DNA from 3 places in the Peribacillus sp. YIM B13472 genome. Region 1 is predicted to be linked to each of the others. Evidence: riboswitches for the same ligand, from Rfam matches in the RefSeq annotation. Region 1 holds a riboswitch; each other region holds the start of a gene.

Region 1 (11,193 bases):
GCTTCATGAAATGAAGCGCAGAAACCAACAGTTCGGAGTCGTGACAATGTGCATCGGCGGCGGAATGGGTGCTGCTGGAGTATTTGAATTATTGGCGTAATCCCACGCCTCCCGGAAGCTGTCATGCTTTCGGCGGTTTACCATCTTGAATACTTAGGAGGAAATAACATGTCAAATCAAACTACAGGTAACCTTATTAAAGGCGGAGCCTTTTTAGTGGACGATATTACGTATGATCAAGTGTTTACACCGGAAGATTATTCTGATGAGCATAAAATGATCGCCAAAACTGCCGAGGATTTCGTAGTGAATGAAATTCTGCCGCAGGTTGAACATTTAGAAAACCATGAATTTGACCGTTCCGTTAAATTACTGAAGCATGCAGGGGAAATCGGTTTACTTGGTGCTGATGTTCCTGAGGAATACAGCGGATTGGGTCTTGATAAAATCAGTTCGGCATTGATTACGGAAAAAATGGCGCTTGCAGGCGGGTTCGGAATTACACATGGTGCACATGTAGGTATCGGATCTTTGCCGATCGTATTATTCGGGAATGAAGAACAAAAGAAAAAATACCTCCCTTTACTGGCGACGGGTGAGAAGATTGCTGCGTATGCCTTAACGGAACCAAGCTCAGGTTCAGATGCCTTGGGAGCAAAAACGACGGCGAAATTGAATCCAGAAGGTACACACTATATTTTAAACGGTGAAAAACAATGGATTACAAATGCCGGTTTTGCAGATGTCTTCTGTGTATACGCCAAAATCGACGGCGAACAATTCTCCGCTTTCATTGTTGAGCGCGATTATAAAGGCGTATCAACTGGTGCTGAAGAGAAGAAAATGGGGATCAAAAGCTCATCCACACGTACATTAATACTTGAAGACGTACATGTACCAGTCGAAAACCTTTTGGGTGTAGCCGGAAAAGGGCATGTCATCGCTTTCAATATCCTGAATATCGGCCGCTATAAATTAGGCGTCGGTGCGGTTGGCGGATCTAAACGTGCCCTTGAGATTACAGCTGCTTATACGAATCAACGTCAACAGTTCAAAACGAAAATTTCCGATTTTAACTTGACGAAAGAAAAACTTGCAACAATGGCTGCTAAAATATATGCAGCAGAAAGCTCTGTATATCGTACGGTTGGCCTTTATGATCAAAGACAAAGCAAATTGACGGATGAGCAAGTGAAAGATGGGAAATCAATGGCGGCTGCAGTTGCTGAGTATGCCATTGAGTGTTCATTGAATAAATTCTTCGCTTCCGAAGTATTGGATTATGTTACGGACGAAGGCGTACAGCTTCATGGCGGTTATGGTTTCATGCAGGAGTATGAAATTGAAAAAGCATATCGCGATTCCCGTATTAACCGGATCTTTGAAGGTACAAATGAAATCAACCGATTGCTGGTCCCGGGAACTTTCCTGAAGAAAGCACTTAAAGGGGAATTGCCGCTTCTTCAAAAAGCTCAAGGCTTGCAAGAGGAATTAATGATGATGATGCCGGAAGAACCTGGCGATGAGCCACTGGCACAAGAAAAAATGCTTGTTAGGAACGCTAAGAAAATCGGTATTTTGGCAGCTGGACTAGCGGCACAGAAATACGGCAAAACTCTTGATCAAGAACAAGAAATCCTCTCTAACATTGCCGATATCGTATCCCTTGCCTATGCAGCTGAATCCGTGGTATTGCGTACGGAGAAAGCCATTGCAGCTACAGGCCTGGAGAAGAACAAACAAAAGGTGCTTTACACTGAAATCTTCGTTCAGGAAGCTTTCAATGAAATAGAACAGCATGCAAAAGAAACATTGATTGCAGTGGAAACAGGCGATACTCTTCGCATCATGCTTTCGTCGCTCCGCAAGCTGACAAGACACAATCCGATCAATGTCATTGCGAAAAAACGTGAAGCTTCCATCAAGGTAATCGAAGCGGAAAAATATGCTCTTTAAGCAATGAATCAGAAACTGTAAAGGGAATGCCCGTAAAGGCATTCCCTTTATTTCCTTTGATGAAATCGCATTGGAAATTCAAAAGACATTTCATTGTATTGCGTGCTGAAAACGGGTATTCTATTGATAGGTGGTGAAATGATGGGCTTAACATTATATTGGTACCCAAAATGCGGCACATGCCGTAACGCGAAGAAGTGGCTGGATAATCAAGAACTGCAATATGAAGCGATCCATATAGCGGAAAATCCGCCTTCGCGAACAGAAATAGAACAACTATATAAAATCAGCAATTTGGAATTGAAGAAGTTTTTCAATACTAGCGGTCAAAAATATCGGGAGCTGGGCTTAAAGGATAAGCTGAAAGAAGCTTCTGAAGCAGAGATGCTTGATATATTGTCCACGGATGGCATGCTTCTGAAAAGACCGATTGTTACAGATGGCACCAAAGTGACGGTAGGTTTCAAAGAAGAGCAATTCGAACAGGTTTGGAACTGAAATTTCACAAAATATTTGGTTAATTCCTTACTTAAACAAACAATCTACCTTATAATGTAATAGATAAAATAAGATGTACATATGGAGGGTTAATAATGACAACAACACCAAAAGAACTTCGTTACACTAAAGAACATGAATGGGTCAAAACGGAAGATGGAACAGTGCGCATTGGGATTACGGCTTTCGCACAGTCCGAGCTTGGGGACATCGTATTCGTTGAGCTTCCGGAAATCGGCGATGAATTGAAAGCGAACGAACCATTTGGAAGTGTTGAATCCGTTAAGACCGTTTCTGAGCTTTATGCACCTATCAGTGGCAAGGTTGTTGAAGTAAACGAAGATTTAAGTGACAACCCTGAATATGTAAATGAGTCTCCTTATGAAAAGGCATGGATGGTCGTGCTTGAACCATCTAATAGCAGTGATATTGAAAACTTGATGAGCGCTGAAGAGTATGAGAGTTTAATCAACGGTTAAAAAGAAGGAGAGGGGGGACTGAAAAGGCCTGCTCTCTTTTTCATTTTGTACAGCGGCAGTTGCGCACATAATTCGTGAGATGGAGTGATGACATGGAGTGGGGCGAATTCGATAAAGTGATCATTGTAGAAGGCAGTTCCGATAGAAGAAAAGTTGCCTCCGTTTTAAATGAAGATGTGGAAATAAGATGTACGAATGGGACCATATCATTAACTAAGCTGGATGAATTAGTGGATGAATTGATGGATCGTGATGTTTATCTCCTTTTTGACGCAGATGAATCAGGAGAAAAGCTGCGGAAGCAGTTCCGAAGGGAAATGCCGGAAGCGAACCACTTGTATATTAATAAAATGTACAAAGAAGTGGAAAGCTCACCCGAACATCATATCGCAACTGTGCTACTATCTGCCAATATGAATGTGAAAATGAAATTTTTAAGTCAAAGGGTGAACGATTAATTGATGCAGGAATGGAAAGAAGAAGAGTGTAAGCTTGCTGTTAAAAATGGGGAAACCTTTTGCTTATATTTATATACGCCTTTATGCGGCACTTGTCAGGTTGCCTCCAAGATGCTGACGATATCCTTGGAGCTGTTCCCGGAATTGAAGGCAGGCAAAATGAATATGAACTATGTCCAAGCAATTGCCGAATCATATGAAATCGAAAGTGTGCCTTGTTTATTGCTTTTCAAACAAGGACAGCTGCAAAAAAAAATATATGCCTTTCAATCCGTTCCTTATTTGTACGGATTGCTTAAGGAAATCAGCTAAGAAACCAATCAGAACCGTGGTTGGTTTCTTTGTTGCGGATATTTGAATGCGAGATCGGAATTAAACAAAGAATATTCTAACAATTCATTGACTGATTTATTCTAAAATGATATATTTTGAATTAAGTAATGGCAGAATTTAATAGTTCTTATCAAGAGTGGCGGAGGGACTGGCCCGACGAAGCCCGGCAACCGGTATAAATTTTATATACGGTGCTAATTCCAGCAGAGTGTTGGCTCTGGTAGATGAGGTGTGTTCTTGAGACCTCTTCTTATTGAAGTGGTTTTTTTGTTTATAAATGGCCAGATTTCATATAATTCCAACTAAATCCATAGAAAAAAGGTGAAATAATATGTCAGAGAAAAAGTTGCGTTTCGAAACATTGAGTGTTCATGGCGGTCTGCAAGCTGATGAAACAGGTGCACGTGCAGTTCCTATCTACCAAAGCAATGCATACTTGTTCAAAGACACCGACCATGCAGCGAATTTATTTGGCCTAAAGGAGAATGGCTATATATATACACGACTTCATAATCCCACGGTCAGCGTTTTTGAGGAAAGAATGGCCTTATTGGAAGGCGGTATCGGCGGATTGGCAACAGCAAGCGGAATGGCTGCCATCTCACTTTCAATCCTGAATATTGCCGCTGCAGGTGATGAGATTGTTTCAGCCTCTACATTATATGGCGGTACGTATAACCTTTTTGAAAATACTCTTCCTAAATATGGGATTAAAGTGAAGTTCGTTTCTCCCGATGACCCTGAAAATTTCAAAAGGGCGATTACGCCAAGAACTAAAGCCATTTTTGCTGAAACGATCGGTAATCCAAGTTTGAGGGTGCTTGATATTGAAGCGGTAGCGGAAATCGCCCATGATGCCGGCATACCTTTAATCATTGATAATACCTTTGCGACACCGTATCTTTGCAGACCAATTGATTTTGGAGCGGACATCGTCATCCATTCCGCTACAAAATGGCTTCTGGGAAATGGAACGACACTAGGCGGTGTCATCGTGGATGCAGGGAAGTTCGATTGGAACTCGCCAAACTACCCTGGCTTCACGGAGCCTGACCCAAGTTACGACGGTCTGGTATACGCCGAGGCAGTTGGACCTGCCGCATTCATAACGAAAGCTAGAGTCCAGTTACTTCGTGATTTAGGCCCTGCGCTAAGTGCCCAAAGTGCATTCCAGTTTACGCTTGGACTTGAAACGCTGCACGTAAGGATGAAAGAGCATCTATCAAACACCAAGTCTGTCATTAAATATTTAAAAAACCATCCTGCCGTGACTTGGGTTTCGCATCCTGGTGATGAGGATCATCCCGATAAAGCCCTTGCGGATAAATATTTGCCTAAGGGAGCTGGATCTGTCGTGACTTTTGGAATACAAGGTAATCGCGAAGCTGGGGCAAAACTTATCAATTCGGTGGAATTATGGTCCCATGTGGCGAATGTAGGGGATGCGAAGAGCTTGATCATCCACCCAGCCAGTACGACCCATCAACAATTGAATGAGGCGGGTCTTGCGAAAGCGGGTGTACGTGCCGATCAAGTCCGATTATCCATTGGGATTGAAAATGTAGACGACTTAATAGAAGATTTGGAGCAGGCGATTGAAAAAGCGACGAATATCGTCTCCTTGACTTCCAAAACGCTTTAAGCAAAGTTCCTGTTCATTCTTGAACTAGAAATAATATACATTGCGCTCCTTTTTTATCTATGATAAAATTTCTCCATACTAAAGAACTTAATGATGTACAAATATTCTATATATTAGCTCTTATCAAGAGAGGTGGAGGGATGTGCCCGATGAAACCCGGCAACCGACAAGGAGATTTCCTTGGAAAGGTGCCAATTCACACAAAGTTTAATTACTTTGGAAGATGAGAGAAAGGCCTGCTTTTTCACCTGCCTTTCTGCTCATGCAGAAAGGTTTTTTCTGTTTTAATGGGGAAAACATGTGCATGATATGAGAAACAGACTAATAATGTAGAGAAATCAACTAAGTTCATAGGTTTTATTGGATAAAAGAGGTGAGGATTAATGATTACATTGACGAAAGTCAGTAAGCTGTTCCTAACAGGAAAAGGAAACAGTGAGACGATCAAGGCTGTAAATAATGTGAATGTTGAAATAAATAAAGGCGAGATTTTCGGAATCATCGGTTACAGTGGAGCGGGGAAAAGTACTTTGATCAGAATGCTCAATGGATTGGAAACACCCACAGAGGGATCCGTTGTGGTGGCTGAGAAGGAAATTTCAAAAATTAAAGGGGCTCAGCTCCGTAAGGCCCGTCAAGAAATCAGCATGATTTTCCAACATTTCAATCTATTATGGTCAAGGACCGTTCAGGAAAATATTTCTTTCCCATTGGAAATTGCAGGAGTTTCTAAAACTGAACGAACCAAGCGTGTGAACGAATTGATCAAGTTAGTCGGACTGGAAGGCAGGGAAAAGGCCTACCCTTCACAATTAAGCGGAGGGCAAAAGCAAAGGGTGGGTATAGCCAGGGCTCTGGCAAATAACCCTAAAGTGCTTCTGTGTGATGAAGCGACATCTGCCTTGGATCCGCAGACTACCGATTCCATACTCGAATTGCTTGTTGACATCAATCAGCGCCTGGGATTGACGATCGTCTTGATAACACATGAAATGCATGTAATACGTAAAATCTGTCATCGCGTCGCCGTGATGGAAAACGGGCAAGTTGTTGAACAGGGTCCTGTCCTGGATGTTTTCAAGAATCCTAAAGAACAAATGACGAAGCGTTTCGTGCAACAGGTAACGGAACCAGAAGAAACGAAAGAAACGATGGACCATTTGCTCGAACGTTATCCTGCAGGAAAAGTGATTCAATTGACCTTTGTAGGTGATCATGCAGAAAGCCCGTTGATCACCAAGCTTGTACGTAACTTCGAGTTGGATGTCAATATCGTTCAAGGTAAGATATCCCAAACAAGAAGCGGTTCATATGGAACATTGTTTATCCATCTTGATGGCACAGAGGATGAAATGCTCCGCGCAATCGAATTCATTAAAGCACAGCAGGTAGGCGTGGAGGTGATTACTCATGCTTGAAGAATTATTGCCGAATGTTGATTGGGAAGACATTATTGAAGCAACGAAAGAAACGCTCTACATGACAAGCGTCTCTGTAGTGGCAACCCTTTTTATAGGCATAATATTAGGGTTGATCCTGTTCCTGACAGGGAAGGGTAATATGTGGGAAAACCGGGTAGTCAACGGGGTCATGAGTGCTGTCGTTAATATATTCCGTTCCATTCCATTTCTTATTTTGATCGTGCTGCTCATTCCTTTCACTAAAGCACTTGTCGGATCTATGATCGGAGAGAACGCTGCACTGCCGGCACTTATTATCGGTTCGGCCCCATTTTATGCGCGTATGGTTGAAATCGGCCTTCGTGAAATCGATAAAGGTGTAATTGAAGCCGCTAAATCTATGGGTGCAAAAACGAGCACGATCATTTGGAAGGTCCTTCTTCCAGAGTCGATGCCTGCCCTTATTTCCGGTATAACGGTAACATCGATTGCATTGGTTGGATATACCGCAATGGCCGGGGTCATCGGCGCAGGCGGACTTGGTAATCTAGCCTTTTTGGACGGCTATCAAAGAAATCATAATGACGTTACGCTTGTAGCGACTATCGTTATTCTGATTATCGTCTTCATAATTCAAATTATTGGAGATGTGATTACATCTAAATTGGACAAAAGATAAAGGGAGATGAATAGGATGAAAAAGTTTTTAGGATTTGCATTAATTTTAGTGTTATCTATCGCTTTGGCTGCTTGTGGAAGTGAAAAGGATAAAAGCGGCAGCGATACGGAAAAAGAACCGAAGAAATTAGTTGTAGGGGCTTCCAATGTACCGCATGCTGAAATCCTTGAGGAAGCTAAGCCGCTTCTTAAAGAAAAAGGAATCGAATTGGAAATCAAAACATTCCAGGACTATGTTTTACCGAATAAGGCGTTGAATGATAAGGAATTGGATGCCAACTATTTTCAACATATACCTTTCTTAGAGTCGGCAATTAAAGAGAATGGATATGATTTCGTCAATGCGGGCGGGATCCACATCGAGCCTATCGGTTTATATTCACAAAAATATAAAAGCATCGATAAACTTCCTGATGGAGCAACGATCATTTTAAGCAGCTCTGTCGCTGACCATGGGCGTGCTTTATCACTTTTGGAAAAGAATGGCCTCATCAAGTTGAAAGAGGGCGTCGATAAAACGACAGCTACAACTAAAGACATCATTGAAAATAAGAAAAACCTTAAATTCGACGCTGAATATGAAGCGGCATTACTTCCGAAAATCTATGAAAGCGGCGAAGGCGATGCTGTTTTGATCAACTCAAACTATGCAATCGACGCTGGATTGAATCCATTGAAAGATTCAATTGCGATTGAAGATTCCGAATCACCTTATGTGAATGTCATCGCAGTAAACAAAGGCGATGAAAATAAAGAAGAAATCAAAGCGCTTGTAGAAGTGTTGCATTCTAAAAAAATTCAAGATTTCATTCTTAAGGAATACAAAGGTGCGGTTGTACCGGCGGATAAATAATTCAAGAATGGCGGCCTGATTTAATTCAGGCCGCAGTTTGTAGACAAAAAGGTTTCGGAATGGTCTCATTCCGAAACCTTTTTGATTTTTTATTGGATTTGAAGCAGTTTGAAATGAATAGGCAAACTGTTTTGTTCGTTCATCTTTTACATAATGCGTCGCTCATATTTTTTCCAAACTTAGAGAAGTGGGGCACTTTATCATGGAACCCGAAACCTAAAAACTAACGGTATCATGTTGATTCCAACTCCTTCAATCGTTTTATGCATGGAGCGAATAAAGACTGTAAGCAAAAGGGGTTCTATCTGATTGTTTAGTCTTAGTGGATTGGAACGGAAGGTACGAGACTCCTGCGGCAAAAGCGAGTCCAAGGGAGACCCCGCAGTGCGCTAAAGCGCCGAGGAGGCTCCCGGACCGCCCGCGGAAAGCGAGTGCCTGAAGTGGAAAGTAACGTTCGAATTTTAAAAACCTAAAAAAAACTGTAGACAAACTCAATTATCATCGAGTTTGTCTACAGTCTGCGAACTGATTTAATTCATGTCGTTTTTTCATGTTTAATCATGAAAGTGAAGGGTATAGAGTAATGAAGGTAATAAAATGATACACAAATTTGAAAGGATGGTTCACTATCAATACTCTAGATTTAAATGTAACAAGCGAAATGGAAAAGGCGATGCAGTCTTCACATGGGGTTGGCTACAATGAGTACAGTAGAAACTTAGACCTCCGTATCGAGGTTGAGAAGGAACGGGATAGGGAACATGTAAAGTGCAATAAAATGGTCCAGGACCTACAACGCAAAATTCACGGATAAGTATATAAAAGAGTTCTTTAAAAGATCGGTCTGTAGAGGTAAAATGGAAAGTGGTCCATAAATAAGGGGTGCCTTATTGGATAAACTTACATAATGCCTGACAGTCCGATTTTTTTCTTTTTAAAGCGGAACGTTCATACCTTGCAATCGAATTCTTTGAACATATATTAATAAGGACGAAGATTTGCTGAATAATAAGATAATTTTAACAAAAACTAAAATAACTATGAATATGCAGATAACAGGCTATATCTGTTAGTATTGTAAGAATAGGATGGGTTTTAAACATGGCAGAAGTGGAAACCCTTATCTATTTAGTTGATTCTAAATTGGATTTGTTATAAAATTGGAATGAGAATAAAGTGAGAATGCTTTTACGTAAAATTACAGTAAAGAAAGTAATCTTTACTTTCTGGTAATAAAATTGGAATTAGTTCACGGAGGTATTATTATGTCAGCTTCTACATTAACGGTTAAAGATCTTCACGTATCAATTGAAGGTAAAGAGATTTTAAAAGGGGTAAACCTTGAAGTCAAGGGTGGAGAAATCCATGCGATCATGGGACCAAATGGAACTGGTAAATCCACTTTATCATCAGCAATCATGGGTCACCCAAAATATGAGGTGACTAGCGGAACCATCACATTCGATGGCAAAGATGTATTGGAAATGGAAGTAGACGAGCGCGCTCGTGTCGGTCTATTCCTAGCTATGCAATATCCAAGTGAAATCAGCGGTGTTACAAATGCTGACTTCTTGCGTTCTTCCATTAATGCACGCCGTGAAGAAGGCGATGAGATTTCATTGATGAAATTCATCCGTCAAATGGACCAAAAAATGGAGTTCCTTGAAATGGATGAAGATATGGCGCAACGCTATTTGAATGAAGGTTTCTCAGGCGGAGAGAAAAAACGTAACGAGATTCTTCAATTAATGATGATCCAACCTAAAATTGCAATCTTGGATGAGATTGATTCAGGTCTAGATATCGATGCACTTAAAGTCGTTTCAAAAGGAATCAACGAAATGCGCGGAGAAGACTTTGGATGCTTGATCATCACTCACTACCAACGTCTATTAAATTACATCACTCCTGATTTTGTACATGTTATGATGCAAGGACGTGTCGTTAAATCAGGCGGTCCTGAACTTGCTGCCCGCTTGGAAGCGGAAGGTTATGACTGGATTAAACAAGAATTGGGCATTGACGACGAAACTGTTGGCGAAGAAGCGTAAGTAGGAGGATTTGCAATGACTACAGAAACGAAATTACCGTTTGAACAAGAGGATATAAGCTCCTATTCAACTAAAAATAATGATCCAGCTTGGTTATCCGAGCTTCGGATTCAAGCGTTTTCTGAATTAGAAAAGCTCCCGATGCCAAAGCCGGATAAAACGAAAATCGATAAATGGAATTTTACTTCTTTCCAGACCCATACGGTTGATAGTGACGCTTTTGCCTCTTTAGAGGAGCTTCCGGAAGAAATTAAATCCATCATTGAAGAAAATGAAAACTTATACATTCAACGCAATAATACGCCGGCACATATCAATCTGTCAGCAAATGTGAAAGAACAAGGCGTCATTTTTACGGATATTTTAACAGCGGCTCGTGACCATGCTGAGCTCGTGCAAAAATATTTCATGAAAGACGGCGTTAAGATAAATGAACATCGTTTAACGGCACTTCATGCTGCATTAGTTAATGGAGGTGCATTCCTTTATGTTCCGAAAAATGTAGAAATCAAAGAGCCGATCCAATCGGTCTTCCTATTGGATAATCCAGATACTACACTTTTCAACCATGTCTTGATCGTAGCGGAAGATAATAGCTCTGTCACATATGTAGAGAACTACTTCTCAAGCGTTGAGTCTAACGAAGGTATTGCCAACATCGTAACGGAAGTATTTGCAAATGCGAATGCCAAAGTGGAGTACGGAGCAGTCGATACCCTTTCTAAAGGCTTCACGACATACGTTAACCGCCGTGGAGTGGCAGGTCGTGACGCTCGTATTGAGTGGGCACTTGGCCTGATGAACGATGGAAATACGATTTCAGATAATACAACATATCTAATGGG
Region 2 (11,193 bases), on a different contig from region 1:
TTGACCGAGTCGAATTGGCACTGCGTCCTGAAGATGTGTGCGTCCCATTTTGATAACATGATCAAATTGTTTTGCTTTATTCTTTAAAACCGTACTCATCTTGGTCATTGTTTGTAACAATTGCTCTAAAAGCCGTAGTGTTGATAAATGAATGGCAGTAGGGAATACGTCATTGGTTGATTGAGACATGTTAACATGGCTATTTGGACTAACTTGTCCATAATCCCCTTTATTGTGTCCCATGAGTTCTAACGCACGGTTGGCAACGATTTCATTAATGTTCATATTCATCGATGTACCCGCGCCGCCTTGAATTGGGTCAACGATGAAATATTCATGCCACTTTCCATCGATCACTTCATCAGAGGCTTTGACGATAGCGCTTCCAATACCATCATATAACCGTTTGGTATCCATATTTGCTAAAGCGGCTGCTTTTTTAATCATAGCTAGTGCACGAATCATTTCTTCATTGACTTTGTAACCGGTAATCGGAAAATTCTCTACAGCGCGTAGAGTTTGTATTCCATAATAAACATCTGCCGGAATTTCTTTTTCCCCAAGAAAGTCTTTCTCGATTCGGTATGTTCTCTCTTCTATCAACATTTCCTCTTGCCCCTTTGTTTGTTCTATAATGTAATGTCCTCTGCAATCGGTGTTTCCATCATTTCCTTCACTTTTTTGGGATCCTGTGTCTTGGCTAAAATCCACATCAACTTAGGAACGATGGCTTCTGTATTCATATTTCTGGAACGAATGATGTCATTCTTATTCACTTTTCGTCCCACTTCATAAATATCCATATCTTCCCCTTCTTCTAAACATTGGGTAGTAATGACTACGGATATTCCACACTGGACCAACTCATTCAATTTCTCTAAAATATTTCTTCCTTGAAATGGAATACCACCGCTTCCATAACTTTCTATTACGATTCCCCGATATTGATTTTTCAGGAAATCAAAGAATTCAGGCTTAATACCGGGGTGCAGCTTAACTAAAGCAACGTCAGTACATAGGGAAGCATCTAACTTAGCTTCCTTTTTCTTTGGTGAATGAACTGGCTTTAGATACTCAATTTTATCTTTGAATATGGTAGCGATATATGGATAGTTAATACTTTCAAACGAATCATAGCTTTTAGTTCTCAATTTAATGGCCCTAGTACCCTGGATGACTCTACCATCAAAAACAACATATACTCCTCCAATATCTTCACAAGCAAACCGAATCGCATCCGAGATATTTCTTTTGGCATCTGTCTTTTTAAAGGCAATTGGGATTTGAGAACCTGTAATGACAATTGGCTTCCCTGAATCTTGTAACATATATGAGAGCGCAGCTGAAGTGTAAGCCATTGTATCTGTTCCATGGGTAATCACAAAGCCATCGTAATCATGGTAGTGCTCATGGATGGATTGTGCCATTTCTGTCCAATCTTCCGGCTGCATATTTGTACTATCAATATTCATCAAAGGCTTACTATCAATCTGGTAAAGTAAATCCAATCCCGGCAGATGTCCTAAAAATTCGTCAGCTTTCATCTCTGGAACCAGTCCATCTTTTCCTTCTAACGATGCAATTGTACCACCTGTAGTAATTAACATCAACTTCTTCATTTTTGACTTCAACTTCTCCAATATATTCCCCCCCTTTAAAGCCTCCCTGTCATTCAATCATCTTAGAAAAGGATGTTTTCGCTGTAAATGTACATGTTACGCGTACACCACATGTTATTATAGTCATGTTCCAGAGTGAAATCAAGCTAAAATCATTCATTACGCGTACGCTTATTCCAATTTGATGTTATAATGGATTTATATAAAAGGAGAGTAATAAGAATGATTGTAAATAGATTAACTACATTAAGGAAGGCCAAAAGGTGGTCTTTGCAATATACCGCTGACAGACTCGGAATCGCCAAGAGTACCTATGCAGGATACGAATCGGGCCATCGCCGCCCTTCATTAGAAACGATTAATTTATTAGCAGGCTTATATGATACATCCACTGATTACATCCTAGGTCGAGTGGATTATCCATCTAAAGATATTACCACAGAGTCTCCTCTAATCTTGGAATTAACGGATTCACCAAATATGGAGCTGACTGTCGATGGAATCTCTCTTTCTGAAGAGGAAACGATTCAATTCATCGCTTTTATTAGAGCTAAACGAGAAGTGGAAATAAATCGCGATAAACAAAATATAACATAGCAGACATTGGACTTCTTATAATATTCACGAATGATTTATTCAAAACTGTAAAATTCCATGGCATTAACCAGTTAGGATAAGCCGGTTATTATTAATCGTTGAGTTCGCCCTTTTGACACTACATGTAATTAAACTTACTAACTTGGCTTAGTAGCTTTTTGAATTCTAATAGTTGCCCCTGAGTTTAGAAAATTAAGTTTTATTAATTATATATAGAAGAAAGTCAGCTAATTAAATGCATCCATCATCATTATTCTGTTATCTTCTTTAACATCTTTCCTTTTCCATCAAGGAAAGATGAGTAAATTCCGCTGTTTTTTCTATCCTCCGTATATGCTTATTTACGTTTAATCTCCGACTTTCCCTCTTGATTTATTTGCAATGAAAGAAAAACCATAGCAAAGCTCATGGTTTTTCCCAAGTGAATAAATGGAAATTGCTGTCTCATCTTTAAAGCTAAAAACGAAGCTGAATTTTGGAAGCCTTATGATGTGCTTCTATTTTTGGAAAGCGAAATTATAAAATCCTTAAAGGTATGGAAAATTGCTCAATATCTTGATATGTTTAAAAGTGTCTCATTCGATATACTTTTTCCCAATAAATCATGGCATCTCGTCTTCTTTTTCCCGATTTTTGAAAGCTTCATGTGTGACAATATCCTCGATTTGTTCATATTGCCGGCTGTGTTCCTTCTCTTCGCTAATTCTATTATTGGGTAGATTTCCTGGATGTCCTTTTTCTTTGTGATTAAAATTTTTACCACGACTCATACTCATTCTCTCCTTTCCAATCATTGTTTGTTTAGTTTCCCCAAGCATACAAAAAATATGATTTAATTTCTCTTTTTCCTGTTTTTGCAGCAAGTCTGGATTGACCTGTTATTTTCAGCCGAAATTCATTTTAAAAACACTGAAAAAAATAAGAAATATAACTCAACCCAGATGTTCCTTCACACCCGATCTAGTGCAAAAAAAAGAACAGGAATCGTCAAATTATGACGCTTCCTGTTCTTTTTATTTATCCACTACTTACATACCTTATAACAGTTTGATGACAGGAGAAGGGCTAGGAGGATACCACCACGGAAGGTCGCCACTTTCTTGAAATGTCTGCAATATGATGCGGTGCAGTTCTGCAACATCCTCCAATTAAACGTGCCCCTGCATGGTGCCATTCTTCAGATTTCAGGTCGAGCCTGTTACATGATTCTTCACCATGCCAGGTTTTAGTTTCCGGATTATATGTTTCACCAGAATTCGGATAAACTATAATTGGTTTATGCGTGTTTGAACGCAACAGCTGTATGGCTTCCGTGATACCTGATATAGGCGCACAGTTGATGCCGATTGCTGCAATTTGCTCACTGTCCCCAAACAATCTGGTACACTCCTCAAGCAATGTACCGTCACTAATCGCTTTTTCATTTTTCAATGAAAAGGATAGCCAAGCATAGACTTCTGGATACTCTTTCAATAATGAATGTAATACTTTTGCTTCTTGCAGGGAAGGAATCGTTTCAAATGCTAAAATGTCAGCACCGGCTTCAATCAAAGCAGATATTCGCGAGCGATGAAATGCAGTTAAAGTTTCATCTGAAACACCATAGTTTCCTACATACTCTGAACCATCTGCAAGGTAAGCCCCATAAGGTCCAACTGATGCAGCGACCAATGGCTTAGGTCTAATCGTTTGATATTCTTCTTCCATCCAAAATTCATCTCTTGCTTTCCTTGCAAGTAAAACCGTTTTCCGGATTAGTTCCAAAGCCTCTTTCTCTTGTATTCCGCGGAGGGCGAAACCTTCAACTGTTGCTTGATAACTTGCCGTGATCGCACAGTCAGCACCAGCACGAAAGTAGTCAGAGTGAACCTGATAAATAACTTCTGGATTTTCAAGTAATACACGTGCAGACCACAGGGGATCGTCCAAATCGCACCCATGCCTTTCAAGCTCTGTAGCTAGAGCCCCGTCCAAAATCATGACTGAATGATCTCGTAATATTGCGTCAATTGGGTTTATTTTATTCTTCATGGTCTACTCCTCTTTTCTTTATCGTTTGTGTCAAATAATAACTTCCATAGCAAAACAAAATAAAAGGAATGCCACAATATAGTGCAATTCGTTGTGTAGGATCAAATGCAATTCCTATGCAAGAAGCAAGACATAGTATAAAAGAAACGATTGGAACGAGTGGATATAATGGTGTATGATAAGCCAAATCATTTACTGAATTTCCATCTTTTATAAATCGCCTGCGAAATAGAAACTGTGACGCGCTAATACTCATCCAAACTACAACCACGGCTAGTCCAGAAATGGATACGAGCACTATGTATACAGTATCCGGTGCAATAATACTTGAGAAAAGGGCTAAACCACCGCCCAACATACTGAAAAGGACTGCATTTACCGGAACACCCCGTTTTGTCAATTTTGCAAATATGGGTGATATAGTTTTCTTATCTGCAAGTGACCAAAGCATCCTGGATGAGGCATATAGTCCTGAGTTTGCAGCAGACAAAATGGCAGTTAATATAACAAAGTTCATAATACCCGCTGCATATGGCACTCCAATTTGTTCCAGAACTGTAACAAAGGGGCTCTCTAATACGCTTGCATCCGAAATTGGCAATAATGCGGATAATACAACGATGGTACCCACAAAAAAGATAATCAATCTCCATAATGTCATACGGATTGCCTTTGGTATCGTTTTTTCAGGGTTCACTGTCTCTCCAGCTGCAATTCCAATTAATTCAGTTCCAGAAAATGCGAAATTCACCGCGAGCATCGTCATCAGAATGGCGAAAGCACCATTCGGAAATAAACCTGCACTTGTGAAATTGGAAAATAACGGAGCTGACTGTGAATCAATTATTGGAATAAAACCTACCATTGCTGCAGCTCCCAGAATAATAAATATCACAATAGCAAATACCTTAATAGACGCAAACCAGAATTCGGATTCAGCGAAAAACTTAACGGTCCACGCATTTAATGCCAAGACCAAAATGGCAAATAGAGCACTCCATATCCAGACACTTATTGATGGAAACCATCGCTGCATCAACAATCCTGCAGCCGTGAATTCCGAACCTAGTGCAACCGTCCAAGTTAGCCAATACAACCAGGCTACTGTATACCCTGTCCCTGGTCCGATGTATTTGGCTGCGTAGCTATGAAACGCACCTGTCTCGGGCATATGTACTGCCAGTTCACCTAGACATAGCATGACTAGATAAACCACTACTGCTCCAATCAGATACGAAAGGATGGTGCCAAACGGACCAGCCTGGTGAATCGTATAACCCGAACTTAAGAATAAACCAGTTCCAATCACCCCGCCAAGCGATAGCATTATTATATGCCGTGCTTGCATTTGCCTTTGAAAATCATGCTTCCTTTTGTTTTCCATTCTTACTCTCCTTAATCTTGCATCCAGAAAAAACGAAAACGCACTCTAAAAAAGAGTGCGTTACTGACAAATAAACACGTACGGTCTTATCTATCAAGGTTTCACCCCCTGGAATTAGCACAGTGCCTTTTTAGACCTGTTGCTGAGGTTTCATAGGGCCAGTCCCTCCACCTCTCTGGATAAGAAATTATTTTTTTATAACTTTATCAATCTATGAAAAATTTGTCAAGTTTTGTTTTCGTTTGTAAAGACTTTCTTTTAAATTCTAACAATCATGGCACCTCCGGCATTGAAATGAAATGATTGCCAGTTTTCGGAACTACCGCTCACCGCATTAAAATTGCAGATAAATCTAACCGGATAATTTTGATCTAAAAAAATGAAGCCATCTCAAAAAGATGACGCCATTCTTTCTTTCTTTTCACTTAAGGACGTTCTATTTCAAATAATTCCCCTAGTTTTGTATAAGTATGACCCGCTAATCTTGCTACAGGTTTTAGCCCATTCTGGTCAATTCGGCCATTATGGTAAATATCTTGCTCTATATGATAGCAGACTATTTTCCCTATCAATAAATCACAACCAGGTTTATTCTGGGAACCTGCCAACGGTATCGCATGCTCTAATGTACATTCAAAGCGTACCTTCGCTTCTTGCAATCCAGGTACGGATACTTTATCACTAACAGCTGGCGTGAAATTGGTAAGACCCAATTCACTTTCGTCAGATGGGAGTTCCTTCGCCGTTCGATTTGCATCAGCAACATTATTTTCATCAGTGATATGAACAACGAATTCACCTGTTTGAATTGCATTTCGGGCCGTGTCCTTTGAAACTCCTTCTTTCCGTTGAACAGAAATGGAAATCATCGGAGGATTGGAACTGACTATGTTGAAAAAGCTGAACGGCGCTATATTGATTGTACCGGTTTCGGATTGTGTCGTAACCAGGGCTATAGGTCTCGGTATAATGCTTCCAGTCAAAAACTTATAATTTTCCCGTTCAGTCAGACTTTCAGGATTAACTGAAATCATCTTCATTCCCTCTTTCATTCTTATATAAAGTTCTTATGAAACCATGAACCTGCTGCCTCAACCTCTGAACGTGTTAACTGATGACCGTAATTTTCCCAATGAACATCCACCGTAGCACCAGCTTGCAGTAAAAGTTGATTGAGTTCTTCCGTTTCTTCTGCCGGGCAGATTGGATCGTTTTTACCTGCAGCAATAAAAACAGGTATATCCGAGAGGGACGGCAGTGCAATACCTCGTCTAGGTACCATTGGATGATGAAGAATCGCTCCTTGTAGTGCCCCTTCGAAATGGAACATCAAACTTGCCGCTATATTGGCACCATTAGAATAACCTAATGCTACCACTTTGTCACGATCAAAGTCATATTTTCCGGCCGCTAAGTCCAAGAAGTCATAAAGCTCCTTCGTACGAAAGATCAAATCTTCTTCATCAAAAATCCCTTCGGATAACCGGCGGAAATACCGAGGCATTCCGTTTTCAAGTACATTTCCCCGTACACTCAATACGGATGAACCCGGTGAAACCATTTCCGCTAATGGCAAGAGATCTGTTTCCGTTCCTCCAGTGCCATGTAAAAGCAAAAGCAATGGCGCTTCTGGATTACTTCCTTTTTGAAAAATATGCTTCATCATTTATCCTCCTCTAGTACTCTCGGCACTGCCGGCAGTAACGTTTTCTCCATGTACTCCCTTTTTTCTTCCAGCCATGGCGGCAGCATTAATTTACTCCCCATCGTTTCATTCGTTTCATCATGAGCGAAGCCAGGTGGATCTGTGGCAACTTCAAAGAGAATGCCTCCATCTTCCCTGAAATAAATGGCATCGAAGTATTGACGGTCTTTAAAGGGTGTCACACCATAGCCATGGTTACCTATATGCTCCCTCCATTCTTTATGATCTTCATTATCGCTTGCACGCCATGCAAGGTGATGGACAGTTCCCACTCCGATTTTCCCATTGGGCAAAACCGTTTTTTTAACATCTATCAAATTTCCGATGTCCGATGTGGATTTGAAGCGGATGAAATCGCCCTCTTCCCCAATCTTTTGCAGGCCCATCACTTTCTCTAATAGTTCCATCGTTTTGATCGGCTTTGACGTCAATAATACGGCACCTCCGAATCCCTTGACCGCCTTATCAGCTGGTACACCGCCGAATGACCACTTGCTATTTTTACCTTCTTTACGCTCAACCAGTTCAAGTTGCAAACCATGCGGGTCTTGAAATTCCAGATATTCCTCACCGAAACGTGAAACCTTTTCAAAGCCTATGTTAAATTTATCCAAACGCATTTTCCAGAAGTCCATTGACCCTTCCGGAACGGCATATGTTGTAATCCCCACTTGTCCAGAACCTATTGTCCCTCGGTATGCTTCAGGCCAAGGAAAGAAAGTGATGATTGAGCCCGGTGAACCTGATTCATCTCCGAAATATAAATGATAGGTGCCTGGATCATCAAAATTAACGGTTTTCTTCACCATACGCATTCCCAATATTCCAGCATAAAAATCCACATTCTCTTGAGGATTGCCTACAATTGCGGTTATATGATGTATTCCAGCATTTTGCTTTTGCATGCCGATTACTTCCTTTCCCGTTGATTAATTTGTTGATTTTGTATTCAGTGGTTTTAAATTCGATTCAATATCCTTTCTTCTCGATTCTAAAAAAGGTGGCAGGGCAAGGTTCTCACCTAGGTGCTGCTCTGCTTCATCCACTGCAAAACCAGGTCCATCAGTAGCTAGTTCAAATAAGATGCCATTCGGCTCCCTAAAATAGAGTGAATGAAAATAAAAGCGGTCCACATAGCCCGAGTTCACGAATTTCGATTCACTAATTTTCTCTATCCATTTTCTCAATTCTTCTTCATTATCCACCCGGAAGGCAACATGGTGTACTCCACCCCTCCCCAACCTTTCCCGAGGTATGTCATTCCTTTCCTCAATATGGAGTTCCGCTCCTGTTCCTCCCTCACCCGTCTCGTAAACGACAATCGGATTTTGCCCCCTAATTAAGGATGGGTATGTGCCTAATTTCCTGAACCCCAATACCTCGGTAAGGACACTTTCAGTTTGTTCAATATTGGGCACAGTAAGTTTTACTGGTCCTAATCCAAGGATGGAAAACTCTTGCGGTACCGGGCTTCCACCCCACGGTAATCCTCCTTGAACGCCGTTATTATCCTGATCGGAAACCAGAAGAAGCCTCTGCCCTTCAGGATCTTTAAAAGAAAGCACCTTCCTTTCAAAACGGCTCGATATTTCATCATGCTCAACATTGAACTCCACAAACCGTTTTTTCCAATATCTTAGCGCTTCATCATCTCTCACCCTTAAAGAAATTTCTGAAATGCTATTGTTTCCCTCATGAGTGCGGGCAGCATTGGGAATTTCAAAAAACGTCAATTCCGTACCCGGTGAACCAATTTGATCTCCATAAAATAAGTGATACACACGAACATCATCTTGATTAACCGTTTTTTTGATTAATCGCATCCCTAAGACTTTTGTATAGAATTCAAAGTTATTTCCCGCTTTAGCTGTAATCGCCGAAACATGATGTAATCCTTTTAATTCCATCCGTACCACTCCTATCTATATAAATCTCCCCTTACAGTCATGAATTAATCCGTAAGTAATATCTCGAATTCAAAGTATTTAATCTACCATAATGCTTTTAATACAAATATCTTGATTTAAAGATAAACGACAGTGATATATTTGTCAACCATTTTCATTCAAATCATTTCACCCGTATTCACTTATCATAAAATAATAAAATCAGGTCAAAATAAATCGGTATAAAGAATGGAGGTGTGATATATGGTTAAAGATTTTTTTAGCGCAATTGAAGATAGACGCTCTTATTATTCCCTTAGCAAGGAACGTGTTGTCCCTAATAAAAGGATTAAAGAAGTTATCGATCATGCCGTTCAATATTCCCCTTCAGCTTTCAACTCCCAAAGTGCAAGAGTGATTGTTTTAACTGGTCAAAGCCACGACCTTTTATGGGATATCACGAAAAAAGCATTAAGAAAAGCATTAGGTGACAAAGATTTTGAAAAAAATGAAGAAAAAATGAAGTCATTTATAAATGGTTATGGTACGGTTTTATTCTTTGAAGACCAGGCCATCATAGATAGGCTTAAAGAACAATTCAAAACGTATGCCGAAAATTTTCCGATTTGGTCGAACCAATCATCTGCCATTTTACAATTTGTCGTATGGACTTCCTTGGAAATTGAGGGTTTTGGTGCAAGTCTTCAGCATTATAATCCTTTAATCGATGACGAAGTGAGAAAGACATGGGATATATCACGCGATTGGAAACTCATCGCACAGATGCCTTTTGGAAAACCCACTGCAGAACCTGGCGATAAAGACTTCTCACCACTTGAAGAACGAGTGAAATATTATCAATAATACAATGGGGGCTGGTTCTACATACCGAGCCAGCCCTTTCATTTATTTCACTTTAGTAATCCGGAAATGTTGCAAAAATTTTTGGAAATATCAATGACGCAAAGCCTATATACTCTACAACCGGCATGATTTTGATATCCTCACTGGCGTTCAACACGAACATTTCACATCCCCCCAGTAATCTATTGAATTGGTGAAGAACGCCCTGGTAGCCATTCCTTCAAATAATATGGGAGTACACCGGAATAATGTTTAGCAGCATGTCCACTTTTCAGTAGGGTAAATGTCTTATCCTTACATGTTAAATGCTCCATTATCGGATAAATCATTTCCTGCGGGACCAATCGATCATACTTACTCGCTATTACCAAAACACTAGCATCAATTTTCGATAGCTTCGCTTTTTTTCCCCTTACCTTAAAACCACCCTTAACCAAGCTATTTTTTATCAATAAATCTTTGGTTATTTGTTTTGCGGCTGCTCCGGATAATGGTACATGCCCATTAGCCCAAGCATTGAAGCGGCGCCAATTTTGAACATATTCATCATCATCCGCTTGATTCAATAAAGATAAATAGGGTGATATATAGATAGGAGATGTAATTAACCTGATTCCATATTTAACTGCACTGGCTGGGATCGTTTGATAAATATCAATCGTCTCGTTAAAATCCGCGGTACCTTCCTTTAACGCTATCTGCCATTGATCAAAAAATTCTGAGGCACTGAAATCTACCGGTGTAACGGAAAGGAGCAAATTCTTGATTGGCTCATCTGCAATCGCAGCATATATTGCGGCTATTGTACCGCCGAGGCAAAACCCCATAACTGTAATTTCAGATGCTCCAGAGTGGCGTAATGCACGCTGTACTCCTTTTTGAATATAATCGACGATATAATCTTCTATCGATATTTCACCATCTTCAAAGCCCGGACTTCCAAAATCAAGCAAATACACTTCAAAGCCTTCATTTACAAAGGATTCTATTAAACTATTCCCAGGAGACAAATCAAGAATCAAAGGAGTATTGATTAGTGAATATATAAGAAAAACCGGAACATCATATTTTTTTTGTGCTGACGGATAATACCAAAGCGTTGATTTG
Region 3 (11,193 bases), on a different contig from region 1:
AATTTAATAAGGATACAACATGAAGAAATTAAACTTGGAAACGTTTTTTCATTTTTCCGACTATGGAACGAATGGAAAACGTGAAATCCTTGCTGGAGTGGTCGGCTATTTTACAATAGTCTATATTCTCATCGTGAATTCCCTGATTTTATCGGAAGCGGGCATTCCGATTAATGGTGCAGTGATTGCGACGATTATTTTATCTGCTTTAAGCTGTGTCATGATAGGACTTTGGGCGAATGTCCCAATCCTCCTCGTTCCAGGAATGGGCGTAAATGCCCTATTTGCTTATACCATGGTTCAAGGAATGGGTCTATCTTGGCAATCGGCACTTGGTGCTGTGTTTGTCTCAGGGGTTATTTTTGTAGTCATCGCTTTTACAAAATACTCTAAGTTAATCAGTGATTCGATCCCAAGGTCGATAAAAGAAGCCATATCTGTCGGTCTTGGCTTATTCTTGATGCTAATCGGTCTCGAGAAGGGCGGGATAATCACGAGAGGTTCATCATCTATCGTCGCACTGGGAGATTTAAGCGATCCAGCGGTGTGTGCAACGGTGTTGACCTTTTTACTGGCAATCACTCTGTTCATCAAGAATGTCCCCGGTAATTTCATGATTACCATCCTGGCAGGCAGCCTTATTGCGTATTGGTTCGGGACGGTTCAACTGTCAAAAATCCATTTTTCAGGCATTGACACAGCTTCCTACGGCGATCTCTTCTTTTCATTATCGTTCTTGGAAGCGAACCGGATTGAATTCTGGATAAGTGTATTTGCGATGACGATGGTTCTTGTTTTTGAAAATATTGGTCTTGTACACGGGCATGTAGATAGCATAAACCGCCAGGATGCCTATAAAAAGTCGTTGCAGGCGACAAGTGTGTCCGTTCTGTTTTCAGGCATATTCGGTTCGAGTCCTACCGTTGCTACAGTAGAAACGGCAGCTGGGATCGCATCAGGAGGCAGAACTGGTTTTACTTCAGTGGTGACGGGCGTGCTATTCATTCTTTCACTGCTATTTATACCGGTGATTAAAGTAATCCCTGATAGCGCCATTGCCCCCATCTTAATTATCATTGGCATTTTGATGCTCGGAAATATTAAAGAGCTGGATTTCAGCGATTTAACCGAGAGCATACCTGCAATCATGATCATCACGATCATTCCTTTCACTTACAGTATTGCCGATGGAATGGCATTCGGTTTCATCCTGTACCCGTTCTTAAAGCTTGTAACCGGAAAAGCGAGAGAAGTGTCAGCCCCGATGTATGTGAGTGCCGGAATGTTTATCGTCTATTTCATCATTGGTATGATCGGTTAATAATTCAAAAGAGCGGTTGGAATGAGTTAATTCTTATTCCAACCGCTCTTCTTATTGGTTTTTTCAACGGAAAAAATGGATTTATTGTGATTTACGCGATGACACATCCATCTTGAAAATGCTATGATATAGAATATTAAAAAAATGATAAATGACAAGCAGCATATTAGAGGATGTGACAGGATGATTATTGAAGGTTTAAAAAGCCATGGTTCAGGAAATGATTTCTTAATCATTGATGAATTGACTACGACCCTGACGTTTACTGAAGAAGAGCGGAAAAATTTCGCGAAGGCCCTATGCGATAGGGAGAGGCTTGGAGCGGATGGTATTTTGTTCGTAATGAAAAGTGAACATGCTGACTGCCGGATGCGTGTCTTTAATGCGGATGGATCGGAAGCCTCGATGTGCGGCAATGGACTTCGCTGTGTTGCACGTTACGCGAACGACGTTTTAGGGCTCGATAAAATGATCGTGGAAACCATGAAGGCAAATCTACTCGTGGAAAAAACGGAAGATATTTATGAGGGAATTCCGACTTTCAAGGTGGAAATTTCCCCGGTAAGTTTTAATGTGAAGGATCTACCTCTTGTATTGGCTAAAGAACAATTGCAAAACGAATTATTGCCGGAACTTCATGATACCTTATTATTTTCGGCATTGGCAGTTCCTAATCCACATTTGATCACGCTCGTCGATAGTGAGGTTTTACAAAGTGATTTGCAGGATGAACTTTCAACAAAGGTCAATCAACCGAATGAGCTTTTCCCTGATGGTGTCAATGTCAGCTTTGTGAAAGAGCTGGAACCAGGGAGCATTTATGTGCGGACATTCGAACGGGGGGTAGGCTTCACGAATGCATGTGGAACGGCGATGTCGGCTTCAAGCCTAGTAACATGCTCTGTTGGTTTAAACGCTTTGGAAAGTGAAATATCTGTCTACAATAACGGCGGAAAAGTTAAATGCGTGGTCCACCATGATGTAGAAAGCCAAAAGTATTCAATTGATTTAATTGGGAACGCAACCTATGAATTCAAGATATCGATTGAAATAGATTTAGTTCAGCCTGAAAAATTTGAAGTACTTGAAAAAGAGGATTTTGAATTGGAAACAAGCTTATATGCCAAGCTTCAGGATGAAGTTCAAAGTTATTTGAAAACAAAATTATAAAGAAATTTTCAGACTGCAGGCAAACTCGAAGAAAAGTGAGTTTGCCTGCAGTTTTCTTATTTGAAAAAATTGCAGTTGATTTCAGATCCGCTCACTTTCCGCCGACTGTCTGCCAAGCCTCCTCGGCTCAAGAGCCTGTGGGGTCTCGACTAGCCAGTTATTCGGCAGGAGTGTCGCAAATTTCTTCCATCCATTAAGGATTACATAAAAAAAACTGAAGGATAAACTAGTCTTAAATAGGATTCGGAATAAGACGAGCCAGCAGTTTTTTCTTATAATACACAAAGTTGATTGGAACGGAAGGCGCGAGACTCCTGCGGGAAAAGCGAGTCCAAGGGAGACCCCACAGGCGCAAGAGCGCCGAGGAGGCTCCCGGACCGCCCGCGGAAAGCGAGTGCCTGGAGTGGAAATCAACGATCAGAATTACTATCCTTCAAAAAAATGTTCGAGTTAATTTCAGAAGTCCGCTCCCTAACCGCTCGACTGTCTGCCAAGCTGCATCAAAGCAAAACCCGCCCGCGGAAAGCGCGTTTCTAGAGCAACTTTCCATCTTGCCAATTAGTTATTGGTCTTTTTTGTTTTAGGAACGACAATACTTCCAAAAAGGCTGGCCCATTATCGACGAGTCTGTAATCCATAAATGCACACCCTTCTCTTTTTATTCTGTTTGGTATGGTTTCAATCGTAAAGTCCTTTAACTGGAGACTTTCGTCCACTTCCTCCCAAAACAAAGGTGTAGCCACACCAGCGAAAGAATTTCCCCGCGGGGAATAAGGAATGATGATGGTTTTTCCTTCACTATGCTGAACAAAGTCCAAGTATAGTCGATTATGCCGATTAATTTTCATTCTTTCCGTTGTAAAATCATTTGGGTTGGAACTTGTTAAGTAGTCACCGAGAAAGTCGGTGAAAATGCGTGTCTCCTGATAAGTAAATCTGTCTTCAGGCAGTGGGATGTGAATTTGCAGTCCTTTGTTACCTGACGTTTTTACAAAAGCTTTTATCCTTAATGATTCCATCACCTTTTTTATTTCCTGTGCGGCCTTTATCGCTAAGGAGAAAAATTCGATGGAAGGAGGATCCAAGTCCAGGACGATTTCGTCGGGGCGTGTTTTACCCGCTTTCTGAAATGGCGCATGGAATTCCAATGCAAGTTGATTGCCAAACCAAAGAAGCGTTTCAATATCGTTACATAGCATATACTCGATATCCTCATCAATGAACGTTTTAATAAAGGACGGCGCATATTCAGGTTTGTTTTTCTGGAAAAATCTTTCTTTATCCAAAGTGCCGTGAGGATAGCGGATCGTCGTAAGCAGTTTATCCTTCAAGAAGGGTAAAAAGAAAGCTGAAACCTCCCGTAAATAATGAAGGTATTCAACTTTTACCACCTGTTCATCTCCTGTTATCCAAAGCGGTTTATCCCTGGAAGTTATTTGTACCGTATCTGGAAAAGTATATTGACCTAGCACGAATTTCTCCCAGGTACATTCTTCGGGAGCCGTTTGTAAAAGCCATTGCGAAAACTGAGGCTCACGCAATTCATTTTCCTCATACACGTGTAAGAATTGAACTTCGATGCAAATGGATGGATGGATATAAAAATATTGTGCGTCTTCGTCTGATGCATTTTGCTTGATCAGTTCATGCAATATCCTTTTATCTTGAGCACTCAGTCCATTTTTCACACTTCCGATTTTGGTTACGACACCTTCTTTGAAAACGGCGAGGGAAACGTAACCATTTTCTTTGTGCAATGCTGTAATGAAACAAGAAACGGTCTTCCAATTTTTCACCTTAATCCAAGAGGTAGTACGTTTTCCTTCTTGCCAAGAACCACGAATTTCCTTGGCGACAACCCCTTCGCCATCTAATAGGGTGACCTTATTCAAGGCATTATCCAAAACGTCAAAACTCTCAATTAATTGTATCAAAGCCTTTTCTTTGGGATCAGGAGGCATAGGAAAGCCAAGATTTGCCCCCATATTCAACATCAATTTCCTTCGTTCTTCCATAGGTATTGCTGCTACGTTTTTTCCGCTGATGCTAAGCAGGTCAAATGCTATAAACCGGCATGGGGAAAAACGGGCTTTTTCTGAAATTAAGGATTGTTTCCCAAGGCGTCCTCGCCACTGTATTTGAAAAAAGTCAGCTTTCGCCTGATTGGTAAGCCAGACCAATTCTCCATCTAACTGAATCGGGAGATATTCTTCCAGGTCCAGATCTTTGATGTAAGCAATGATTTCCGGGAATTGTGGTGATAATTCCTTTTCGTTCCGACTAGAAATGCTTATGGTATCGGAGTCTATCGTTAAAATAGCCCTAAAGCCGTCATATTTGACTTCATAACGCCAATCCTTGGAGTTGGGGGCTTCCGGGTAATAGGTTGGCAGCATCGGTTTCATTTTTGTATTTACCTCCGCAAATAATTGATTAACATTATTTTGCCAAAAAAACGAAGTGTTAAAGTTGGCAATTGTTTTTTCGGTTTTTTTTGAACGAAGGGGAATAATAAAATTGTTCTTCTCTTTAAAAATAAGTTATGAGGTGACGAATATGCATACGATGTGGAAGGGGAGCATATCATTCGGTTTGGTGAACATTCCGATCAAACTTCATGCTGCAACGGAGGATAAGGATATTTCTTTGAGGACGCTGCATAAGGAATGTCATTCACCGATTAAATACGAAAAGGTTTGTCCGGTATGTCAGAAAGAAGTGGGGAAGGATGATATAGTCCGCGCTTTTGAGTATACAAAGGGAAAGTTTGTTGTATTGGCGGACAATGAACTAGAACAACTGAAAAAACAAAACGAAGAAAAAGCAGTGGAAATCGTGGATTTCGTTAAAATTGAAGAAATAGATCCAATTTATTTTAACCGGAGTTATTACATGTCCCCTAATGACGGAGGGATAAAAGCTTATTCCCTTTTGAGGCAGGCCCTCAAGGAATCGAATAAGGTAGGGTTAGCGAAAATCATCATTCGCTCTAAAGAACAAATGGCGGTAATCCGGGTCGTTGATAATACCTTGGTGATGGAAACGATTCATTATCCGGATGAGGTCCGCTCCACAGCGGATGTTCCGAATATCCCTGCCAATGATACCATTGTAAAAAAAGAAATCGATACTGCCGTATTGTTGATAGATCAATTAACGACTACTTTCGATCCGACAAAATACACCGATGACTATCGTACCGCGTTACTTGAATTGATTGAATCAAAGAAAACTGGACAGACGACGATTACAGCCAAAACAAAAGAACCAGTTTCCAACAATGTAACCGATTTAATGGAGGCATTACAGGCATCCATTGACCGTACGAAACATGATGAACCGGAAATGAAAAAGACAACCCGAAAGAAAGTGGCACCGAAAAAAAAGAAACAAGCTTAAACAGGAAGCTGAGCGGAAGACGCATGATGTCGCTCGGCTTTCTGCTTGTTTTAACAAGGGATTTGCCTTCTAATAAGGTAATGAAAGTGATTAACGGAGGGAGATTTACATAGGTAAGGATAGTGCAAATATGTAAATGATCACAATGTGAGGGACAAAATGTAATTAAAAGAAAATGGTGGGTGGAAATGCAGGCAAAAAAAATTCGCTCCCTAAAGAGCGACAATGAGGAATTCAATCGTGAAAATCAACATATAGGCGAACGGTTGTAGTTTTCGACTATATATTGTGTTCATATTCTACCATATTTAATTCTAAAATAGCAACAAAATTACTGAAACTATCCTATGAATTTTTCTGGAAATCAATGATATTTCGCACACTTAACGGCTCATGTGGCTTTTGCATTTTCATATTCTTAAAAAAACTACAGAATAAAATGGATTTTTAGTATAATTTATACATACATAATGATATAAATTAAATATGAATGGAAGATGCAAAATGCAAAATGGAAAAATCAAAGAACTTCATGCCGGGAAGCCGAAGCATGAAATTTTTTCGAATATTGATATCTTTTCAGCAATGGATAAACAAGCACAGGATAATGTAACAGTGACTAAATCAGGTATAATTGGTGATGGAGTAGGTAATGTAAAGTTCCATGGAGGTCCTGATCGCGCTTTGTGCTTTTACCCCTTTGAGCATTATTCATTATGGAATGAAAAATTCTCTAAAAAGCTGGAAATCCCTGCATTCGGTGAAAATTTAACTATAGCGGGAATGAGGGAAGAAACAACGTATATCGGCGATATTTATCAAATAGGCGAAGTGATTGTTCAAATTAACCAGGGGAGGATACCTTGTTCGACCATTTCCCACTTCAATCAAGAACCTAAGTTTTTGGAACTCGTGCTGAAAACGAGTTTCACTGGCTATTTTGCAAGAGTACTTCAACAAGGAACGATAAATAAACATAACGAGATTGTGCTGATAGATCGTTTGCAAGAAAAAATTTCAGTTCATTATGCAGCAGAGGTAATTCTTCATAAACGAGATGGGCTGGAAGGCGCAAAGGCTTTACTTACACTAGACTCGTTAGCGGAAGACTGGAAACAAAGGATCTTGAAGAGGGTTCAAGCTGCAAAAGATTGAATGATTTTTGCAAAAGTGAAAAAAATGTCGATCAGGTATTGAAATTGACAGATTATTAATGTAAATTAAATATAATCAAATTTTGAAATCTTATGAAAATTATATAAATGGATCTTATCGAGAGAGGTGGAGGGACTGGCCCGAAGAAACCTCAGCAACCAGCTTAGGCAAAGGTGCTAAATCCAGCAAGCAGAGCTTGATAGATGAGGAGAATGTTTCAAAAAACCTTCTTCTTTGAGAAGGTTTTTTTCCTTTTCTCTCATACTCATAGAATACGACAAAAACAGGATTGTTTTTGAGAGAGGGTGTAATGATGAATTTTCGTAAAGACGTGAAAGAAAGAATACTGGTTGGGGAAGGGGCAATGGGGACCTTATTGTATTCAAATGGCATCGATCAATGTTATGAGGAATTAAACTGCACGAACCCAGATCAAATAGAGTCCATCCATCGTGCCTATCTGGAAGCTGGTGCAGATATCCTCCAATCGAATACATACGGAGCCAATTTCAACAAATTGAAACGGTATGGACTTGAAGATGAAGTAAGCAGAATCAATCGCCAGGGAGTCATGCTTGCTAAAAAAGCTGCAAAAGGAAAGGCATACGTCTTCGGTACCATAGGGGCACAGCGGAGTATCCGGAAATCGGATTTAAGCTTGGAAGAGATAAAACGGGGTTTTCGTGAACAGCTATACAGTCTTTTGATGGAAAACCCAGATGGGATTCTCTTGGAAACATTTTATGACCTGGAAGAACTGGAAACCGTCCTGCATATCGTTAAAAATGAAACTGGACTGCCGATCATCGCAAATGTTTCGATGCATGAACTGGGAAATCTTCAAAATGGAATCCATTTAAATGAAGCCTTTCAAAAACTCGAGCAATTGGGTGCCGATGTTGTAGGGGTGAATTGCCGTCTCGGTCCACATCATATGATTCGGGCCTTGGAAGAAGTGAGTTTGCCAAAGCAAGCATCAATTGCTATATACCCAAATGCCAGCCTCCCGGATTATGTGGATGGAAGGCTCGTCTATAAAGCTGTGCCGGAATATTTCGGTTCAAGTGCCCTAGAACTTCGTGAGCAAGGTGCCGCGATCATAGGAGGGTGCTGTGGAACGACACCGCTGCATATTCAAGCTGTAAAGAATGCGATTGGAAGTTTGGCTCCTGTGAAAGAGAAATTTACGAAATCGCGTGAAATAGAAATAATTGAAGTGAATGATAGAGAATTGGAACGTCCCCTGTTCGAGAAGGCCAAAACAGAAAGGACGATTCTAGTTGAACTTGATCCACCGAAAAAGTTAGGAATAGAGAGCTTCATGACTGGTGCCGAGGTTTTGAAAAAAGCAGGGGTCGATTCCATTACATTAGCGGATAATTCGCTTGCCTCACCAAGGATATCGAATGATGCATTGGCTAATTTGCTGAAGAACCAATTGGATATAGAGCCGATGGTGCATATAACATGCCGTGATCGAAATTTGATTGGCCTGCAGTCACATTTAATGGGTCTGCAGACGGTGGGGCTGAACGAAATATTGATCATCACCGGAGACCCTTCAAAAATTGGGGACTTCCCGGGTGCCACTTCGGTTTATGATTTATCTTCCTTTGACCTAATAAGTATGGTCAAACAATTTAATGAAGGTCTTTCCTATTCCGGTCAAAGTTTGGGCCAACGGGCAAATTTCAAAATTGCGGCAGCGTTTAATCCCAATGTGAAATATTTGGATAAAGCCGTACTGAGAATGGAAAAGAAGATTGCCTGCGGTGCCCAATCCTTCTTGACACAGCCAATCTATTCCGTGGAGCAGATCGAGGAAGTATATGAGGCTACAAAACATTTAGAAACCCCGATTTTCATCGGCATCATGCCCTTGACAAGCACCCGGAACGCCGAATTCATCCATAATGAGATCCCAGGCATCAAATTGCCTGATAATGTTAGAAGGGCCATGGCGTTAGCGGGGGATGACCCTGTAAAGTCAAGGATTGAAGGAGTGAATATCGCGCGAGAGCTAGTGGACGCGGCAAGGGAAAAATTCAAGGGCATATATTTAATCACTCCGTTCCTTCGCTATGAAATGACGGCGGAACTTACGAAATATATTAGAAAAGTCGATAGTAAACATACATCAGAGGTGGCAGTTCATGAATAAAAAAGCGATTCAAGATCAGTTAAATTCTAAGATTCTCCTACTTGACGGGGCGATGGGAACCATGCTTCAAGCGGAGAATTTGACGGCAGGGGATTTTGGCGGTGAACAATTCGAGGGCTGCAATGAATATTTATCATTGACGCAACCGGAAATCATCCAATCCATTCATGAAAAATATTTAGCAGCGGGTGCAGACATCATTGAAACAAATACCTTCGGAGCGACCAGCATCGTTCTTGAGGAATACCAAATAAGCACTATCGCTTACAAGCTAAATAAGATTTCAGCTGAGCTTGCCGTAAAAGCCTGTGAAAAGTACTCCAATGATGAATGGCCAAGGTATGTAGCTGGCTCGATGGGCCCAACTACAAAAACGCTTTCCGTAACGGGCGGAACGACTTTTGATATATTAACCGATTCTTATGAAGAACAGGCACTGGGTCTCTTGGATGGCGGGGTAGACTTGCTATTGGTGGAAACCTGTCAGGATATGCTTAATGTCAAGGCTGCCTTTTCTGGAATCAAAGCAGCATTCGCTAAAACAGGAAAGGATGTGCCTGTCATCATATCAGGCACAATCGAACCGATGGGCACTACACTTGCTGGCCAGTCCATAGAAGCTTTTTATTTATCGGTTGAACATATGAAGCCCGTTGCGGTCGGCCTTAATTGTGCAACAGGGCCGGAATTCATGATAGACCATATCAGGACACTTGCAGATATATCAAATAGCGCCATCAGCTGTTATCCGAATGCCGGGCTCCCTGATGAAGAAGGCCACTATCATGAGTCACCTACTTCCCTGGCAGAGAAAATGAAGCAATTTGCCGAAAAGGGATGGGTCAATATCATTGGCGGATGTTGTGGTACGACACCAGAACATATTAAAGAACTTTCCAGGGTACTCGAAGGCATGAAGCCCCGTACAATTACGGAAGCAGCCCATGGTCATGCCGTATCGGGCATAGAACCGCTAATTTATGATGATTCAATGCGCCCTTTATTCGTAGGTGAAAGAACGAATGTTATCGGTTCCCGAAAATTCAAGGAGCTGATACGTGGAAAGCATTACGAGCCAGCTGCCGAAATTGCACGTTCCCAGGTGAAAAAAGGCGCCCATGTCATTGATATCTGTCTTGCTGATCCTGATGGGGATGAGCTTGGCGATATGAAGGAATTTGTGGAAGAGGTCGTCAAAAAAGTGAAAGTACCATTGGTCATCGATACTACGGATGAAGTCGTACTTGAACAAGCATTAAAACATTCACAAGGAAAATCGATCATTAATTCCATAAACCTTGAAGATGGTGAAGAGCGCTTTGAAAAAATAGTACCCTTAGTCCATCAATATGGTGCTGCCGTTGTCGTAGGAACCATTGATGAAATTGGTATGGCCGTCGATGCTGAACGGAAATTGGAAGTGGCTACACGGTCTGTGAATTTGCTCGTTAATAAGTACGGTCTAAACAAAAGTGACATCATTTTTGATCCGCTTGTATTTCCTGTAGGCACAGGGGATGAACAATATATTGGATCTGCATTGGAAACGGTGAATGGAATAAAGGCGATTAAAGAAAAGTTTCCGGAATGCCTAACGATACTTGGCATTTCTAACGTTTCTTTCGGTCTGCCAGAGAGGGGAAGGGAAATATTAAATGCAGTTTTCCTTTACCATTGTACAAAAGCCGGTCTTGATTATGCTATCGTGAATACAGAAAAACTGGAACGTTTCGCTCTGATACCGGAAGAGGAAGTTAAATTGGCTGAGGCACTCCTGTTTGAGACATCAACTGAAACTTTAGCGATTTTTACTGAATTTTATCGTGGGAAAAAAGCGGAGAAGAAGGATAATGGTGTGATCCTGCCATTGGATGAACGTTTAGGTAACTATATTATCGAGGGAACGAAAGAAGGATTGGTTGATGATTTAAATGAAGCGATTGAGCGCGGTGATACCCCATTGGAAATAATCAATGGGCCATTGATG

Evidence for each region. Region 1 has a riboswitch for S-adenosylmethionine ahead of ACFX4I_RS02645 (O-acetylhomoserine aminocarboxypropyltransferase/cysteine synthase family protein). Riboswitches for the same ligand answer to the same signal wherever they lie in the genome.
Region 2: it holds a riboswitch for S-adenosylmethionine, as region 1 does, so the genes downstream of both, mmuP (S-methylmethionine permease) here and ACFX4I_RS02645 (O-acetylhomoserine aminocarboxypropyltransferase/cysteine synthase family protein) in region 1, are expected to answer to the same signal.
Region 3: it holds a riboswitch for S-adenosylmethionine, as region 1 does, so the genes downstream of both, ACFX4I_RS20220 (bifunctional homocysteine S-methyltransferase/methylenetetrahydrofolate reductase) here and ACFX4I_RS02645 (O-acetylhomoserine aminocarboxypropyltransferase/cysteine synthase family protein) in region 1, are expected to answer to the same signal.

The regions. Positions count from the first base shown of each region.
Region 1 covers NZ_JBHZPG010000002.1:192,548-203,740, forward strand. Annotated here, with positions in the region: gene ACFX4I_RS02615 (acetyl-CoA C-acetyltransferase) at 1-100, shown strand, start outside; gene ACFX4I_RS02620 (acyl-CoA dehydrogenase family protein) at 169-1,956, shown strand; gene ACFX4I_RS02625 (arsenate reductase family protein) at 2,098-2,454, shown strand; gene gcvH (glycine cleavage system protein GcvH) at 2,550-2,933, shown strand; gene ACFX4I_RS02635 (toprim domain-containing protein) at 3,026-3,391, shown strand; gene ACFX4I_RS02640 (thioredoxin family protein) at 3,395-3,703, shown strand; SAM riboswitch class I at 3,849-3,955, shown strand; gene ACFX4I_RS02645 (O-acetylhomoserine aminocarboxypropyltransferase/cysteine synthase family protein) at 4,056-5,366, shown strand; SAM riboswitch class I at 5,484-5,596, shown strand; gene ACFX4I_RS02650 (methionine ABC transporter ATP-binding protein) at 5,750-6,784, shown strand; gene ACFX4I_RS02655 (methionine ABC transporter permease) at 6,777-7,445, shown strand; gene ACFX4I_RS02660 (MetQ/NlpA family ABC transporter substrate-binding protein) at 7,461-8,297, shown strand; gene ACFX4I_RS26385 (YuzK family famiily protein) at 8,971-9,111, shown strand; gene sufC (Fe-S cluster assembly ATPase SufC) at 9,563-10,348, shown strand; gene sufD (Fe-S cluster assembly protein SufD) at 10,364-11,193, shown strand, end outside.
Region 2 covers NZ_JBHZPG010000025.1:38,560-49,752, reverse strand. Annotated here, with positions in the region: gene aspA (aspartate ammonia-lyase) at 1-606, opposite strand, end outside; gene ACFX4I_RS18125 (asparaginase) at 630-1,619, opposite strand; gene ACFX4I_RS18120 (helix-turn-helix domain-containing protein) at 1,842-2,216, shown strand; gene ACFX4I_RS18115 (hypothetical protein) at 2,819-2,986, opposite strand; gene mmuM (homocysteine S-methyltransferase) at 3,282-4,247, opposite strand; gene mmuP (S-methylmethionine permease) at 4,237-5,631, opposite strand; SAM riboswitch class I at 5,715-5,817, opposite strand; gene ACFX4I_RS18100 (flavin reductase family protein) at 6,057-6,665, opposite strand; gene ACFX4I_RS18095 (alpha/beta hydrolase) at 6,686-7,294, opposite strand; gene ACFX4I_RS18090 (ring-cleaving dioxygenase) at 7,294-8,241, opposite strand; gene ACFX4I_RS18085 (ring-cleaving dioxygenase) at 8,266-9,243, opposite strand; gene ACFX4I_RS18080 (nitroreductase family protein) at 9,487-10,086, shown strand; gene ACFX4I_RS18075 (alpha/beta fold hydrolase) at 10,269-11,193, opposite strand, start outside.
Region 3 covers NZ_JBHZPG010000032.1:5,473-16,665, forward strand. Annotated here, with positions in the region: gene ACFX4I_RS20195 (NCS2 family permease) at 20-1,321, shown strand; gene dapF (diaminopimelate epimerase) at 1,505-2,491, shown strand; gene ligD (DNA ligase D) at 3,025-4,896, opposite strand; gene ku (non-homologous end joining protein Ku) at 5,048-5,890, shown strand; gene ACFX4I_RS20215 (MOSC domain-containing protein) at 6,395-7,045, shown strand; SAM riboswitch class I at 7,157-7,255, shown strand; gene ACFX4I_RS20220 (bifunctional homocysteine S-methyltransferase/methylenetetrahydrofolate reductase) at 7,359-9,206, shown strand; gene metH (methionine synthase) at 9,199-11,193, shown strand, end outside.